Linked DNA regions of Embleya scabrispora. The protein of the gene in region 2 interacts with the protein of the main gene of each other region in a pairwise test. Links are inferred from orthologs where the notes say so. Each region holds a gene or a part of one and is shown on either strand. Other genes may lie near its edges.

Region 1 (7,422 bases), 1.0 Mb from region 2 along the record:
CTTGATCCAGCGGACGAAGTCGCCGGCCGGCAGGTCGGCGTCGCCGAGAACCGCGTCCAGGCTCATCCCCGATGCCCACGAGTACGCGGTCCAGGCGAAGCCCAGGTCCGGCTCGCGCAGGAAGTCGAGGTGGTGCTGCCCCTCCAGCGCGTCGAGGTGGCCCCACAGCCGGACCATGTCGACCAGCGCCGACGTCGTCGTCCCGGCCGGCACCTTCGGCGACATCGCGTCGTCGGGCTGACGCGACTCGTACACCAGCGCGGACGCGCACGCGGCCAGCTCCGCCGGGGACAGCTCCTCCCACAGGCCCTCGCGCAGGCACTCCGCGGTCAGCAGGTCCAACTCGGCGTAGATCCGGGCCAGTCGGCGCCCGTCCTCGGTGACCGTGTCGCCCGCCAGGTAGCCCAGGTCGGTGAGCATCGCGCAGACCCGGTCGAAGGTGCGCGCGATGGTGTGCGTGCGGCCCTTCATCCGGCTCTCGATCACCTGCGTGTCCCGCAGCAGGCGGTGGTAGCGCTCGGCCCAGCGCGCGTGCTCCTCGCGGTCGTCGCAGCCGTGGCACGGGTGCTGCCGGATCGCTTGGCGCAGCCGGGCCAACTCGGCGTCGTCGGCGGCCGGCGAGCGCTGCTTGCGCCCCCGGGGGTGGTCCACGTGGCCGGCCTTGGTGCGCAGCGAGGATGCCAGGTCGCGGCGGGACTGCGGATTGCGCGCGTTGAACGACCGCGGGATGCGCAGCCGGTCGATCGCCTCGACCGGCACGGGGAAGTCGATCCCGGCCAGCCGGCGGACCTGGCGGTCCACGGTGAGCACGAACGGGCGCGGCCCCTCCGGGCCCTGGTCGGTGCCGGGGTCCAGGATCACGGCCAGGCCCGCGTACTTGCCGGTGGGCACCATGATGATGTCGCCCGACTTGAGCTTCTCCAGCGACGCGGCGGCCGCGGCCCGGCGCTGGACGGCGCCCTCGCGGGCCAGTTCGCTCTCGCGGTCCTTGAGCGCGCGCCGCAGGCTCCCGTATTCGGCGAAGTCGCCGAGGTGGCAGGTCATCGCCTCGCGGTAGCCGGCCAGGCCCTCCTCGTTGCGCTGCACCTGGCGGGTCAGCCCGACCACCGAGCGGTCCGCCTGGAACTGCGCGAACGAGGTCTCCAACAGCTCGCGCGAGCGGTGCCGGCCGACCTGGCCGACCAGGTTGACCGCCATGTTGTAGGACGGCTTGAAGGAGGACCGCAGCGGATACGTGCGGGTGCCCGCCAGGCCGGCCAGGTGGGCCGCGTCGAAGCCCTGGTGCCACAGCACCACCGCGTGGCCCTCGATGTCGATGCCGCGTCGCCCGGCGCGGCCGGTGAGCTGGGTGTACTCGCCCGCCGTCAGGTCGGCGTGCGTCTCGCCGTTCCACTTGACCAGCTTCTCCAGCACCACCGAACGGGCGGGCATGTTGATCCCCAGGGCCAGCGTCTCGGTCGCGAAGACCGCCTTGACCAGGCCCTTGACGAACAACTCCTCGACGACCTCCTTGAAGGTCGGCAACATGCCCGCGTGGTGTGCGGCGATGCCGCGCTGGAGCGCGTCGAGCCAGGAGTGGTAGCCCAGGACGTGCCGGTCCTCGTCGGGGATGCCGGTGGTGCGCGCCTCGACGATCGTGCGCACCTCGGCCCGCTCCGCGTCGCCGTTGAGCCGCAGACCCGCGTGCAGGCACTGCTGGACCGCGGCCTCGCAGCCCTTGCGGCTGAAGATGAAGGTGATCGCCGGCAGCAGGCCCTCGGCGTCGAGCCGGTCGATCACCTCGGCGCGGCTGGGCGTCCAGATCCGGCTGCGCACCGGCCGGGTCTCCTGGCCGCGGTTGCGCCGGTAGCGGTCCTGCGGGCGACCGGCCCGCTCGCTCTCCATCCGCCCCAGGCGCACCAGCTCGGGGTTGACCTCGGTGTGGTTCTCGTCGGTGAACAGGTCGTAGGTGCGGTTGCCCGCGATCACGTGCTGCCACAGCGGCACCGGGCGGTGCTCGGAGACCACGACCTCGGTGTCGCCGCGCACGGTGCCCAGCCAGTCGCCGAACTCCTCGGCGTTGCTGACCGTCGCCGAGAGCGAGACCAGGGTGACCGATTCGGGGAGGTGGATGATCACCTCTTCCCACACCGCGCCGCGGAAGCGGTCGGAGAGGTAGTGCACCTCGTCCATGACCACGTAGCCCAGGCCCGCGAGCGCGTTCGAGGACGCGTAGAGCATGTTGCGCAGGACCTCGGTGGTCATCACGATCACCGGGGCGTCGGCGTTGACCGAGTTGTCGCCGGTGAGCAGGCCCACGTTGGCCGCGCCGTAGAGCTTTTGGAAGTCGGCGAACTTCTGGTTCGACAGCGCCTTGATCGGCGTGGTGTAGAAGCACTTGCGGCCCTGTTCGAGGGCCAGGTGCACGGCGAACTCGCCGACCACGGTCTTGCCCGAACCGGTGGGCGCGGCGACCAGGACCCCCTTGCCGGCCTCCAGGGCGCGGCAGGCCTCGACCTGGAAGCCGTCGAGGCCGAAGGGGTACTGCTCGCGGAACGCGTGCAGACTCGTGCGTTCGTCGGCGGCACGGCGCCGGGCGGCCGCGTAGTGCTCGGCCGGGGACATCTGGGTATCGCGGTCCGTGCCGCGTGCGGGATCGAGAGGCATCTCGTCAAGCAGACTACCGGCCGCGACCGACGACTGTGATCACCTTTTTTCGATCTTGCCGACCGCCGGGTCGAACGATCGACCGAGGCACACCCGTACGATCCGCCCCCGCCGGGTCGACCCCGCCGCGTTCGGGGCCCGGCTCACCCGGCCGGAGCCGGAACCAGCGCCCGCACCGCGGCCGGTACGCAGTCCGCGGTCAGCGGCAGCGCGCCCAGGCGCTCTCCGTCGGCCCAGCCGCTGAGCCCGCGCGCGGTCAGTGACACGGTGGCGGCCCGGTGCACGGTGACCAGGGGATGGCTCACGTGCCGCCCGCCGTAGACCTTGGGGAACACCCGCAACAGTTCGGCCCGCCCACACGCGGCCACCACCGTTATGTCGAACAGCCCGTCGGCGAGATCGGCGCCCGGGCACATCCGCATGCCGCCGCCGTAGGAGCGACCGTTGCCGACCGCGATCAGCGTGGCCTCGACCCGGAACGGCTTGCCGTCCAGTTCCAGCTCGTAGTCGATCGCCTTCAGCGCGCCCAACTCGCCCAGCAGCGCCGCGTTGTAGCGGGTCCGCCCGCCCGCCCAGGTCATCCGGTTGGCCCGCTCGTTGACCCGCGAGTCGAAGCCGGTGCACAGGATCGTGCCGAACCAGCGCTCGCCGACCCGGCCCAGGTCCACCGGGCGGATGTGCCGATCCGCCACCACGCGGGCCGCCGCGGCCACGTCGCCCAGCGGCACATCCAGCGCGCGGGCGAAGTCGTTGCCGGAGCCGATCGGTATCACGCCCAGCGGCGTCGGCGTGCCGGCGACCGCCTGCAGCGCGGCCGCGACCGTGCCGTCGCCGCCGACCGCGACCACCGCGTCCACACCCGTGCGCACCACCGCACGCAGCCGGGCGATGCCCTCCGCGACACCGGGAGCCGACACCTGGTGCGGCGTCAGCCCCCGGTCGCGCAGCAGGTCGGCGGCGATCGACGCGGCCTTCAGGCCGCGCCCGCGGCCCGCGGTGGGGTTGACGAATATTGCGATCTCCCGAGACACAAGGCGCGAGAGTAGCCCACCGGACTCAGGTGATGTCGTCCACCCTGGTGGCGGAACCGGGGCCCGAGTCGTCCCCGACCGCGCTCGGACGCTCGACGGGGCGTACCGAGGTGTCCAGGACCGACGCCTCGTCGTCGTCGAGGTCGGCGCCGAGCACTTCCTCGCGCCGTTTGCCGCGTCGGCGGTCGTTGATCCAGGCCACGATCAGCGCGATCCCGTACAGGATCGTGATCGGGATGGACAGCAGGATCATCGTCAGCGGGTCCGTGGTGGGGGTGGCCACCGCGCCGAAGACGAAGATGCCCATCACCACCCAGCGCCACCAGCTCGCGAGTTGCTTCGCGGTGACGACCCCGCCGATGTTCAGCATGATCAGCACGAGCGGCAGCTCACAGGCGATGCCGAAGACCACGACCATGCGGATGACGAAGTTGAGGTAGTCGTCCAACTGGATCTGGTTGCTGGCGTCCGCGAGGGTGAAGTCGAGGAGCACCTGCAGGGCGTGCGGCAGGATCCAGTACGAGAAGTAGGCGCCGCCCAGGAAGAGCGGGACACCCACGCCGACGAAGGCCAGCGAGTACTTCTTCTCGTGCTTGTGCAGCCCCGGCGCCAGGAAGGCCCACATCTGGTAGAGCCAGATCGGTGAGGCCGCGATGATGCCGGTGGCCAACGAGATCTTCAAGGCCATCGAGAACGGCGAGAGCACGCCCTGCTGGACCAGGACGCCCTGGCCACACTTGGTGACGCCCGTGCCCTTGACGTCCTTGAGATCGCAGACGGGATGGACCAGGAAGCGGCCGATGTCCTCGTAGAAGAACGCGGCGACGATGGTCACGACGATGATGGCCAGGAGCGCCTTGACGAGGCGATTGCGCAACTCGCGCAAGTGCTCCATCAGGGGCATGCGCCCCTCGGCGTCCTTGATCTTCTTTTGTTTCGGGCCGGACTGTCGTCCGCGCCCTGCCTTGTCAAGCACCTTGAGGGCCGACTCCTATAGGGCGCGTACGGACTCAGCGACGGTTGTGGTCGGGCTCGCCGACCGGCCGCGCCTCGTTCACATCGCCCGGAGCGGCCGAGATGGTGCGCGGCGGCGCCTCGGTGGTCTTGGCGCTCTTGTCGGACGCGGGGGCCTCGGCCGCCCCGTCCTCCTTCATCGCCTTGGTCTCGCTCTTGAGGATGCGCAGCGAGCGACCCAGCGCCCGCGCCGTGTCCGGCAGACGCTTGGCGCCGAACAACAGCACGACGACAACCAGGATCAGGATGATCTCGGGCCAACCGAGCTTGCCAAACATAGTCAGTACCTCATTGCCGGGGCCGGGGGGTTACGGGTTCGATCGTACGCCGGTGCGGATGACGCACGTGCAACGCAATGGTGGCGAACAACTGCACCGGGCGTAACCCCCAGGGGTCACGCGGGCGAATCAGTGCCGGTGCGCGGACGCGGACCGCGCGTGCGGTACGACGTCGTCTCGCGCCGCGGGGCGGCCCGCCTCGTCGAGTTCGGCCGCCGCCACGGACAACCGGTCGGCGGCGTCCGCGACCGTTTTGCCCAATCGGCGTACGTCACCGAACAACCGCACGGCGAACCAGGCGAGGACGCCGAGTCCGACGAGCACGAGCACGAGGAAGAGCAGGACCCACGGCAACATGCGGCGACCCTAACAGCCCGCGGAGGCCCCGCTTCAGCGTGCCACCTGCATGGACGACACCCCGCCGTCGGTGAGCAGTTCGACGATGCGCTCACCGGCCGGGCGGCGCACCGAGTCCGCGCAGGTGGGGCAGCGGAAGAGATAGAAGGACTTGTTCGGTCGCAGCACCAGCCGTAGCTGATCCGCCGTCAGCTCCACCCGTCCGCATACCGGGCAGCGCGCCGTGAACGTCGACACCGTGGGCCTCCTCGCAAGGTCGGGAAGGTTGTCGTCGGTGGTACCGGGAGGTGCCGGCGGGCCGGATCCGGGGGCGTGTGCCGTTTTTGGACAGTCGCCCCCGGACCCGGCCGCTCGGTCTATTCCGCGTAGGCCGCGAGCGCGGCCGACGCGGTGCGTCGTACATCGTCGACCAGCTCCGGCGGGGAGATCACCCTGCCGTGTCCGCCCAGACGCAGCGCCAGCCGGCGGATCCCGGCGGGGTCGGGCGTGCGCAGGGTCAGGCGCAGACCGCCGTCGGCCAACTCCTCGACCTTGTCGTAGCGGTAGTACTCGGTGACCCAGCGTCCGCCGGGCCCGAGTTCGAGCACCACCTCGATGCCGTCGGCGGCGGTCGGCGCGAAGCCGTCGGCCAGGTCGAGCGGTTCGATCGGCTGCGGCTCGGACGCCTCGTCCAGCAGCACCGCCTCGGCGACCCGGTCGAGGCGGAACAACCGGCGCCCCTCGGCCTGGCGACACCACGCCACCAGGTAGGTGTGTCCGTCGACCAGGACCAGGCGGATCGGGTCCACCTCGCGCTCGGTGATCTCGTCCCGGCGCGGCACGTAGTAGCGCAGCCGCAACCGGCGCTTCTCGCTCACCGCGCGGTCCATCGTGGCGAACGCCGACTCCTGGGCCGCGTCGTCGCCCTCGAACTCGACGGTCACCCCCTCGGCGGCGCGCGCCGCCTCGCCGGCCGCGTCCTCCAGCTTGGCGGTCACCCGGCCGAGCGCGACCTTGTCCCGCTCACGCAGCCCGGACAGCCCGGCCAGCGCGCGCAGCGCCACCAGCAGCGCCAACGCCTCGTGCGGGGCCAGGCGCACCGGGCGCACCGGGGCGTCGGCGTTGTCCAGGAAGACCCGGCCCTCGAAGTCGACGTGCGGCTCCAGGAGGTCGTCGGCCATGAAGCTGGTGCCGCACATGTGCAGGGTGCCCAGATCCGCCTCGACCTGGCTCACCGGCAGGCCGAAGGCGCGCGCCACGTCGTCGAGTTGGGTGCCCGGGCGCTCGCGCAGGTAGGCCACCAGGGACAGCAGCCGTCGGGTGTCGTCGATCGCGTTGCTCATCCGACCTTCACCTGTCCCGTCGCCGTTCCGGCGGCCTCGCGCAGTTGCGCGACCACGGCGTCGCGCAGGTGGGGCGGCTCGAGCACGACCACGTCGGGGCCGAACTCGGCGAGCCAGTGGTGCAGTCCGTGTCCGTGACTCAGCTCCAACTCGTCCCAGCCCTCGCCGGCCGGACGCACCGCGCTAGCGCGCGCCCGCAGCGGGAACCCCGCGCCGGTACGCACCCGGATCCGGGCGATGCCCTCGCCGCCCTCGCCGGCGAAGCGGGCGACCTGGGCGCGCACGTCCACCTTCGCCGGCACCTCGGCCGAGAACGGCTCCTTCAACGGCTTCGGCTTGGGCTTGTCGGCGATCCGGTCCAGCCGGAACACCCGCTGCTCGCCCCGGTCCCGGGCAAAGCCCACCAGGTACCAGCGGCCGCGCCAGCAGCTCATCCCCCACGGCTCGACCACGCGCGCGGTGACCTCCGCGGCGCCCGAGCGGCGGTAGCCGAACTGGATCGGCCGGCGGGTGCGCAGCGCGTCCAGGAGCGGGCCGAACGCCGGTTCGCGGGCGGTGACCCTGGGCTCGACGCTGGTCAGCGGGGCCGAGTCGATCTCCACGCCGGCGGCCTTGAGCTTGTACAGCGCGCCGGTGGCTGCGCCGGCCAGCGCGGACTGCTGCCAGGCGCCGGCGGCCAGGGCGAGGGCGGCGGCCTCCTCCGGGTCCAGCTCCACCGGGGGCAGCGTGTTCGCCTCGGGACGGATGCGGTAGCCGTCGGCCGACTCGATCAGC
Region 2 (7,474 bases):
CCGCGGTCCTGTCGTTGGTGACCACCACCTTCGAGGAAGGCCCGGAACGCAACAAGGCGTTCGGCGTCTACGCCGCGGTGTCGGGCATGGGTTCGGCGGTCGGCCTGCTCATGGGCGGCCTGCTCGTGGAGTACCTGTCCTGGCGCTGGGTCATGTTCGTCAACGTGCCGATCGGCATAGCCCTGGTGGCCGCGCTGCCGCTGGCCATCCCGGACGACGCGAAGACCGGCGAGAAGGCCGTCTGGCGCGGCCGGTTGGACATCCCCGGCGCGCTCACCTCCACCCTCGGTGTCACCGCGCTGGTCTACGGCGTGATCCGGGCCGCGGACAAGAGCTGGGGCGACGGGCTGACCATCGGCTCGCTGGCCCTGTCGGCGGTGCTGATCGCCGCCTTCATCGTGATCGAGCTCAAGGTCGAGCGACCGCTCATGCCGATGCGGCTGTTCCGCAACCGCAACCGCTCCGCCAGCTACGTGGTGATGGCGCTCGCCGCCGGCGGCATGATGGGTTCGTTCTTCTTCATCACCCTCTACATGCAGCTCGTCGCGGGCTACTCGCCGATCAGGTCCGGTCTCGCCTATCTCCCGCTGTGCGCGGGCGTGATGGTCTCGGCCCAGTTCACCAGCGTGATGTTGCCGAAGATCGGCCCGCGGGTGCTGCTGACCGTGGGTCCGGTCCTGGCCGCGGTCGGCCTGTTCTACTACGCGATGCTCGACGTCGACTCGGGCTACGTCACCGGCCTGCTGCCCGCGATGATCATCTTCGGTCTGGGCATGGGCCTGATCTTCGTCGCGATCATGGCCACCGCGGTGGCCGGCATCGCCCCGGAGGACGCGGGCATCGGATCCGCGATGCTCAACGTCACCCAGCAGGTGGGCGGCGCCGTGGCGATCGCGGTGCTGACCACGATCTACTCCAGCGCCAAGGACGACAAGCTGCGGGACGAGGTGGCCAAGCTCGGCGGCAAGGCCCCGGACCTGCACGCGATCAAGGCCGCCCTCACCGAGGGCTACACGGCGGGCTTCATGACCGCCGGCATCCTGCTCGCCGTCGCCGCAGTGATCGCCGTCGCGGTACTGCGGGTCGACAAGTCGGAGCTGCCCGCCGAGACCACCGGCGGTCTGCACTAGGACGGGCATCAGCCGTCGTCGCCGGGCGGTCCTCCGCTCGCCCGTCGACACCTCGACACCCGGGCCGGTTCCCACGAACCGGCCCGGGTGTTCGCGGTCCGAGAGTGCGACACGTCCGAAAAGAACCGATCAGTGGAGTAATTTCCGCTTCGCCGGCCACTCTTCGTGTTCGATGCCTGGGGGATTCCCCCGTGTTTCGGTCCAAGCGGGACGCGGCGTGGGCGGCGGAGCGAGCAGGCGGGTACCCTGCGACAGGCAGCGGGTGCTCCGCCCCGGGGCACCTCTATCGCGACGACGGGACGACCGGCGCCGTGGCACTCCTCCCGCCTGTTCCTGTCGAAACAGCCGCTCGGCGGGGATGATGGGCGGTGGAGCGACTTCGGGGGGATTGTGACGGAACACGGATGGCCGGGTGAGCCACCGGCCAAGGGGGATCCGGAACGGATCGGCCCCTACGCGGTGCTCGGCCGACTCGGCGCCGGCGGCATGGGCCGTATCTATCTGGGGCGTTCGCCCTTCGGGCGACTGGTCGCGATCAAGACCATCCGCTCGGAGCTGGGCGGCGACCCGGGCTTTCGCGCGCGCTTCGCCCAGGAGGTGGCCGCGGCCCGCCGGGTCAGCGGCGTGTTCACCGCCGCCGTGGTCAACGCCGACCCCGACGCCGCGGTGCCGTGGCTGGCCACCGCGTACGTGCCCGCGCCCTCGCTGGAGTCGCTGGTGCGCGCCTGCGGCCCGCTGCCGCCGCGCGCGGTGCGCTGGATGGCCGCCGGCATCGCCGAGGCGCTGGAGTCCGTACACGCCGCCGGCCTGGTACACCGCGACCTGAAGCCGTCCAACGTGCTGGTCGCCAGCGACGGCCCCAAGGTGATCGACTTCGGCATCTCGCGCGCCGCCGACTTCGGCTCGCTCACCATGACCGGCGTCGCCGTCGGCACCCCGGCGTACATGTCGCCCGAACAGGCGCAGGGCGTGCGCGACATCACCCCCGCCAGCGACATGTTCTCGCTCGGCGCCACGCTGGTGTACGCGGCCACCGGGCACTCGCCCTACCCCGACCGCAAGCCCGCCGAGGCGCTGCTGCGCCTGGTCACCGGCTCGCCGGACCTGGAGGGGCTGCCGACCGAGCTGACCGGCCTGGTCAACCTGTGTATGCAGCGCGCCGCCGAACACCGGCCGAGCCCGACCCAGTTGCTCAACCAACTCGCCCCGCTCCTGGACGACAGCGACGCGGACAGCCAACTGCCCGACAACGCGTCGGCGATGGTGCAGCGGTTCGAGAGCCAGTACCGGCCCACGATGGGCCCGCGCACGCCGCCGGTCCGCGAACTCGTCGAGCCCGACGGGGAGCAGCGGCCCGAACTGCCGGAGAACGTGCGTCCGGACCCGAACAACATGGGCAAACTGCCCAACCAGGTGCGCCAGGAGCCGCGTCCGGCGCCGCGCCCGGAGACCCACCGGCCACCGCCGCCCCAGCGTCCGCCGACGAACCCGACCCGCAAGCCGCCGCCCCGGCCGCCGGCCCCGCCGACGAACTCGCCCACGGGCGGCCCGCCGGGCGGCTCGCGACCGGTCTCGGGACGACCGGTGTCCACGTCCTCGCCTTCGCCGGCGCTGCCGACCGAGCGGGTGGCCCGGCCGCCCGCCCCGATACCCAACTCTCCGGTCACGTGGCCGGAGAGCGGTCCCGACGTGCCCCGCCAGCACCCCACGCCGCCGCGCACCCCCACCGGCGGCATGGAGGCCGCGCCGGTGTGGCGGTTCGCCGCGACCGGCGAGATCCTGACCCCGCCGGTGCGCGCGGGCTCCGGGCGGACCGCCCGCGTACACGTGCACAGCAACGACAACGGGCTGCACACCCTGCATCTGGCCACGCGCGAGTGGCGGTTCGACTCCTCGGGCTGGTCGCACCCGCCGGCCGTGGACGGCGAGCTGATGTACCTCAGCAGCCAGGACAACCACGTCTACGCCCTGGAACTGACCTCGCGGCAGTGGCGCTGGAGCTTCCCCACCGGCGGTGAGGTCGTGGCCGCCCCCGTGGTCGCCGACGGCACCGTCTACTTCGGGTCCAGCGACAACGCGCTCTACGCCGTGGACGCGGCCACCGGGCGCTGTCGCTGGCGGTTCCCCACCGGCGGCTGGGCCACCTCGCCCACCGTCGTGGACGGCACGGTGTACTTCGGCTCCAGCGACCGCTGCGTCTACGCGCTGGACGCGGCCACCGGCTGGTGCCGCTGGCGCTTCCCCACCGGCGGCTGGGTGTCCTCGCCGACGGTGGCCAACGGGATCGTGCACGTCGGCAGCACCGACCAGTACCTGTACCTGCTCAACGCCGGCGACGGCGCGATGCGCGGCTGGTTCGGCGCGGGCGGCCCGGTCGCCCAACCGGCCACCTCGGGCAACCTGTCCTTCTTCGGCAGCGGCGACGGCGGCCTGTACGCGGTCGACGTCAACACCACGCGCTGCGTGTGGCGTTACGGCGCCGAGGGCTGGGTCACCTCGCCCGTGGTCGCCGAGGACATGGTGTACGCGGGCAGCAGCAACGGCTCGGTGCTCGCGGTCGGCATGGGCGGCGAGCCCCGCTGGCGGTTCACCACCGGCGGTCGGGTGACCTCCCCGATCGTGGCCGACGGCCTGCTCTTCGTGGGCAGCGCCGACCGCCACCTGTACGTCCTGGACGCGGTCACCGGCAAGGGCCCGTCGGCCGGGACCAACGGCTGAGCGCGGGGCGGGCGAACGCGCCCGCCCCCGACCCCCGCGACACGCGACGATCCCGGAGCCGTCGCCGGCGAACCGCGGTTCGCGAGCTTCGACTCCGGGATCGTCGTCGGGTGTTCGATCCGGGTCAGCGCGCACCGATGGGGGTGTAGTCGCGCAGCGCGACGCCCGTGTACACCTGGCGCGGACGGCCGATCTTGGCCTTCGGGTCGGCGATCATCTCCTGCCAGTGCGCGATCCAGCCCGGCAGCCGGCCGATCGCGAACAGCACCGTGAACATCTCGGTGGGGAAGCCCATCGCCCGGTAGATCAGCCCGGTGTAGAAGTCCACGTTCGGGTAGAGCTTGCGCTCGACGAAGTAGTCGTCGGCCAGCGCGCGCTCCTCCAACTGCATCGCGAGGTCGAGCAGTTCGTCCTTCTTGCCCATCCGGGACAGGACGTCGTCGGCGGCCTTCTTGATGATCGTCGCGCGCGGGTCGCGGCTCTTGTACACCCGGTGGCCGAAGCCCATCAGGCGGACGCCGTCCTCCTTGTTCTTCACCTTGTTCACGAACGCGTCGATGTCGCCGCCGTCGTTCTTGATCTGCTCCAGCATCTCCAGCACCTGCTGGTTGGCGCCGCCGTGCAGCGGGCCCCACAGCGCGTTGATGCCGGCCGAGATGGACGCGAACATGTTCGCCTGGCTGGAGCCGACGAGGCGCACCGTCGAGGTCGAGCAGTTCTGCTCGTGGTCGCCGTGCAGGATGAGCAGCTTGTCCAGCGCGTCCACCACGACCGGGTCGGCCTTGTACGACTCGGCCGGGACGGCGAAGGTCATCCGCAGGAAGTTCTCGACGTAGCCGAGCGAGTTGTCCGGGTAGAGCATCGGCTGGCCGACCGACTTCTTGAACGCGTAGGCCGCGATCGTCGGCAGCTTGGCCAGCAGCCTTATCGCCGAGAGCCGGACCTGCTCCTCGTCGAACGGGTTGTGGCTGTCCTGGTAGAACGTCGACAGCGCGGACACCACGGACGACAACATCGCCATCGGGTGCGCGTCGCGCGGGAAGCCGTCGTAGAACCGCTTGACGTCCTCGTGCAGCAGCGTGTGCTGGGTTATCTCGTCGCGGAAGTTGTCCAGCGCGCTCACCGACGGCAACTCGCCGTAGATCAGCAGATACGCCGTCTCCAGGAAGGTCCCCTGCTCCGCGATCTGCTCGATCGGGTAGCCGCGGTAGCGGAGGACGCCCTCCTCGCCGTCGATGAAGGTGATCGCCGATTTACACGCGGCGGTGTTGACGAACCCTCCGTCGTAGGTCACCAGCCCCGTCTTTGCGCGCAGCGTCGAGATGTCCATGGCGGTGTCGCCGATGGTGCCCTCGATCAGCGGGAAGGTGTGCTCGTTTCCTTGGTGGCGCAGTACTACCGAGTCCTCGCTCATGGGGGTCCCCTACTTCTCGGCTCAGGCTCCGGCAGCCACCCGGATCGTGTCCGTGCGGTTCCGGTCTTTGTGACATGTGTGCATCAGTACGAATAGCAGGCGCACGAGGCGGCCTCGCAGCCACCTCCCACCTGGGCGACAAACCGTGAGCCGCGTCACCTGACCCAGGGTGCCGGGTCGCAACGCCCTTGGTCACCGCCGACTCGGGGCGCGACGGTGCCCTGTGTTTCGGCTTCCCGCTTCGGGGGTCACCCATGCGGCGTCATGATGAGGGGCACACGATGGGGCGGCCGGGGGGACGTGGCGTGACCGACGACGGACGACGGGGGCCGGCGCCCCTGGACGCCTACGATCCGCGCCGGATCGGGCCCTATCGGGTGTTGTCCCGGCTCGGCCGCGGCGGCATGGCCCGGGTCTTCCTGGGGCTGTCCCCGGCGGGTCGGCTGGTGGCGATCAAGACGATCCTGGCCGAGTTGGACCACGACGAGGACTTCCGGCGGCGGTTCGCCCGCGAGGTCCAGGCGGCGCGGCTGGTGAGCGGGGTGTTCACGGCCGCGGTGGTGGCCGCCGACCCGGCGGCCGCGCGGCCCTGGCTGGCCACCGCGTACGTGCCGGCGCCGTCGCTGCGCGAGGTGGTCGACGAGTGCGGCCCGTTGCCGCCGGACGCGGTGCGGTGGCTGGCCGCCGGGGTGGCCGAGGCGCTGGGCGCGATCCACGGGGCGGGTCTGGTGCACCGGGACCTGGCCCCCGGCAACATCCTGGTCACCTTGGACGGGCCGAAGGTGATCGACTTCGGGCTCGCCCTCGCCCAGGACCAGGACACCGTCAACCTGGTCGGCACCATCGCCTACATGGCCCCCGAGCAGGTCGAGGGCGAATCGGGCACGGTCCGCTCCGACGTGTACGCGATGGGCGCCACGCTGCTGTTCGCGGGCGCCGGGCACGCGCCGTACCAGGGCAGTGCGATGCGGGTGATGAGCGCCGTGCGCAACCGCGACCCGGACCTGAGCGGGCTGCCGGCGGAGCTGCTGCCGCTGGTCGAATCGTGCCTGCGCCGCCGGGCCGATCGGCGGCCGACCCCGGAGCGGGTGGTGGCCGACTTCGCCGAGCTGCTGACCGGCCGTCGGCGTCCGTACGAGGCGGCCGCGTGGTTGCCCCGGCCGGTGCTGGACCTGCTGCACGAGCACGAGCGGCGGATCCGGCCCGGCGTGGACACGCCCCGGCCGCGCGCCCCGCGCCCCGCGCCGGAGCCGGAGGCGGTGCGCGCGCCCACGCCCGAGCGGCCGCGCCAGGGCGGGGCCCACCGCACCGGACCGGATCGGCCGTCGCCCGCCGAGCCGACCCGGCCGATGCCCGCGCCCGGCCCCACCCGGCCCTACACGCGCGAGCCGTACCGGTCGGCGCGGGCGCCGATGCTGGACCGGATCCTGTACGACCTGCCCGGAGCGGGACCGGCCGGCGTGCTCGCCTCGTCCCTGGCCGACGCCGACCTGCGCCGGTGGCACCCGGTGCTGGCGCCGATGATCGACCCCGAACCCGGCGCAGGGCGCGCGGCCGACCGGCCCGCGGTCCGGTTCGGCCCGCTCGGTGGTCGCCCGACGCTGATCCGGCGCACCCCCGGCCGCGCGCTGGTGCTGATGGCCCCGGCCCGCGCCGACCCCGCCGCGGTCTCGCTCGCCGGCCCCCGGCACGCGCTCGCCCTCGGCGCCGCCTCGGGGGATCCGGCCGGCCTGGAGCAGCCCACCGGCCGGCCCTCGCCGCGGCTCGACCCGAAGGTGCTCGACGCCGAACTGGCCCGCTGCGCGCCCCGCCTGCGGGCCCGCGCCGGCACATCCGCCGACGTGCTGACGGACGTGGTCGCGGCGGTGCTCGCCCGACCCGACGAGACCTTCGCGCTGTCCGAGGCGGACGGCGTACCGGACCCGGAGGCGGTGTTGTGGGGCCTGTGCGACCTGGTCGGCCCGCTGCTCCCGTACACGCTGTCCTTCTCCACGCTGGCCGCGCCGGAGCCGATCGACGAGCCGCGCCTGGTGGTGCACGCGCGGTGGCCGGAGCGGGAGGCGCGCTCGGCCGGGCGGCGGCGCCATCGCATCGTCCCGGGCGAGGAGCTGTACTCGATGGGCGACGTGCACCGCACCGCCGCCGAGGCCCTGGTGCGGTGCTACACCGGCCCCGACTGGACCGGCGCGGCGGCCGGGCTGACCCCTTCGGG

The links.
Region 1: the proteins of B4N89_RS23875 (region 2) and B4N89_RS28340 interact in binary tests that used the Escherichia coli proteins (3 or more experiments, as listed by UniProt). The link is inferred for Embleya scabrispora from one-to-one orthologs.

The regions. Positions count from the first base shown.
Region 1 is NZ_MWQN01000001.1:6,423,007-6,430,428, reverse strand. Bases 1,734-4,511 are described here. They hold B4N89_RS28340 (YegS/Rv2252/BmrU family lipid kinase), read right to left. Parts: upstream 3,678-4,511; coding sequence 2,790-3,677; downstream 1,734-2,789. Other genes in these bases: tatC (twin-arginine translocase subunit TatC), read right to left, coding at 3,703-4,511; B4N89_RS28345 (DEAD/DEAH box helicase), read right to left, coding at 1,734-2,646. Outside these bases: more of B4N89_RS28345, read right to left, coding at 1-1,733; more of tatC, read right to left, coding at 4,512-4,653; Sec-independent protein translocase subunit TatA, read right to left, coding at 4,688-4,969; B4N89_RS28325 (hypothetical protein), read right to left, coding at 5,099-5,326; B4N89_RS28320 (hypothetical protein), read right to left, coding at 5,360-5,563; B4N89_RS28315 (helix-turn-helix transcriptional regulator), read right to left, coding at 5,683-6,648; B4N89_RS28310 (helix-turn-helix transcriptional regulator), read right to left, coding at 6,645-7,422. UniProt on the Escherichia coli protein: In vitro phosphorylates phosphatidylglycerol but not diacylglycerol; the in vivo substrate is unknown.
Region 2 is NZ_MWQN01000001.1:5,397,361-5,404,834, forward strand. The notes cover bases 3,118-5,947. They hold B4N89_RS23875 (citrate synthase), read right to left. Parts: upstream 5,263-5,947; coding sequence 3,973-5,262; downstream 3,118-3,972. Other genes in these bases: B4N89_RS23870 (PQQ-binding-like beta-propeller repeat protein), read left to right, coding at 3,118-3,848; B4N89_RS51600 (serine/threonine-protein kinase), read left to right, coding at 5,568-5,947. Also shown: B4N89_RS23865 (MFS transporter), read left to right, coding at 1-1,130; more of B4N89_RS23870, read left to right, coding at 1,521-3,117; more of B4N89_RS51600, read left to right, coding at 5,948-7,474.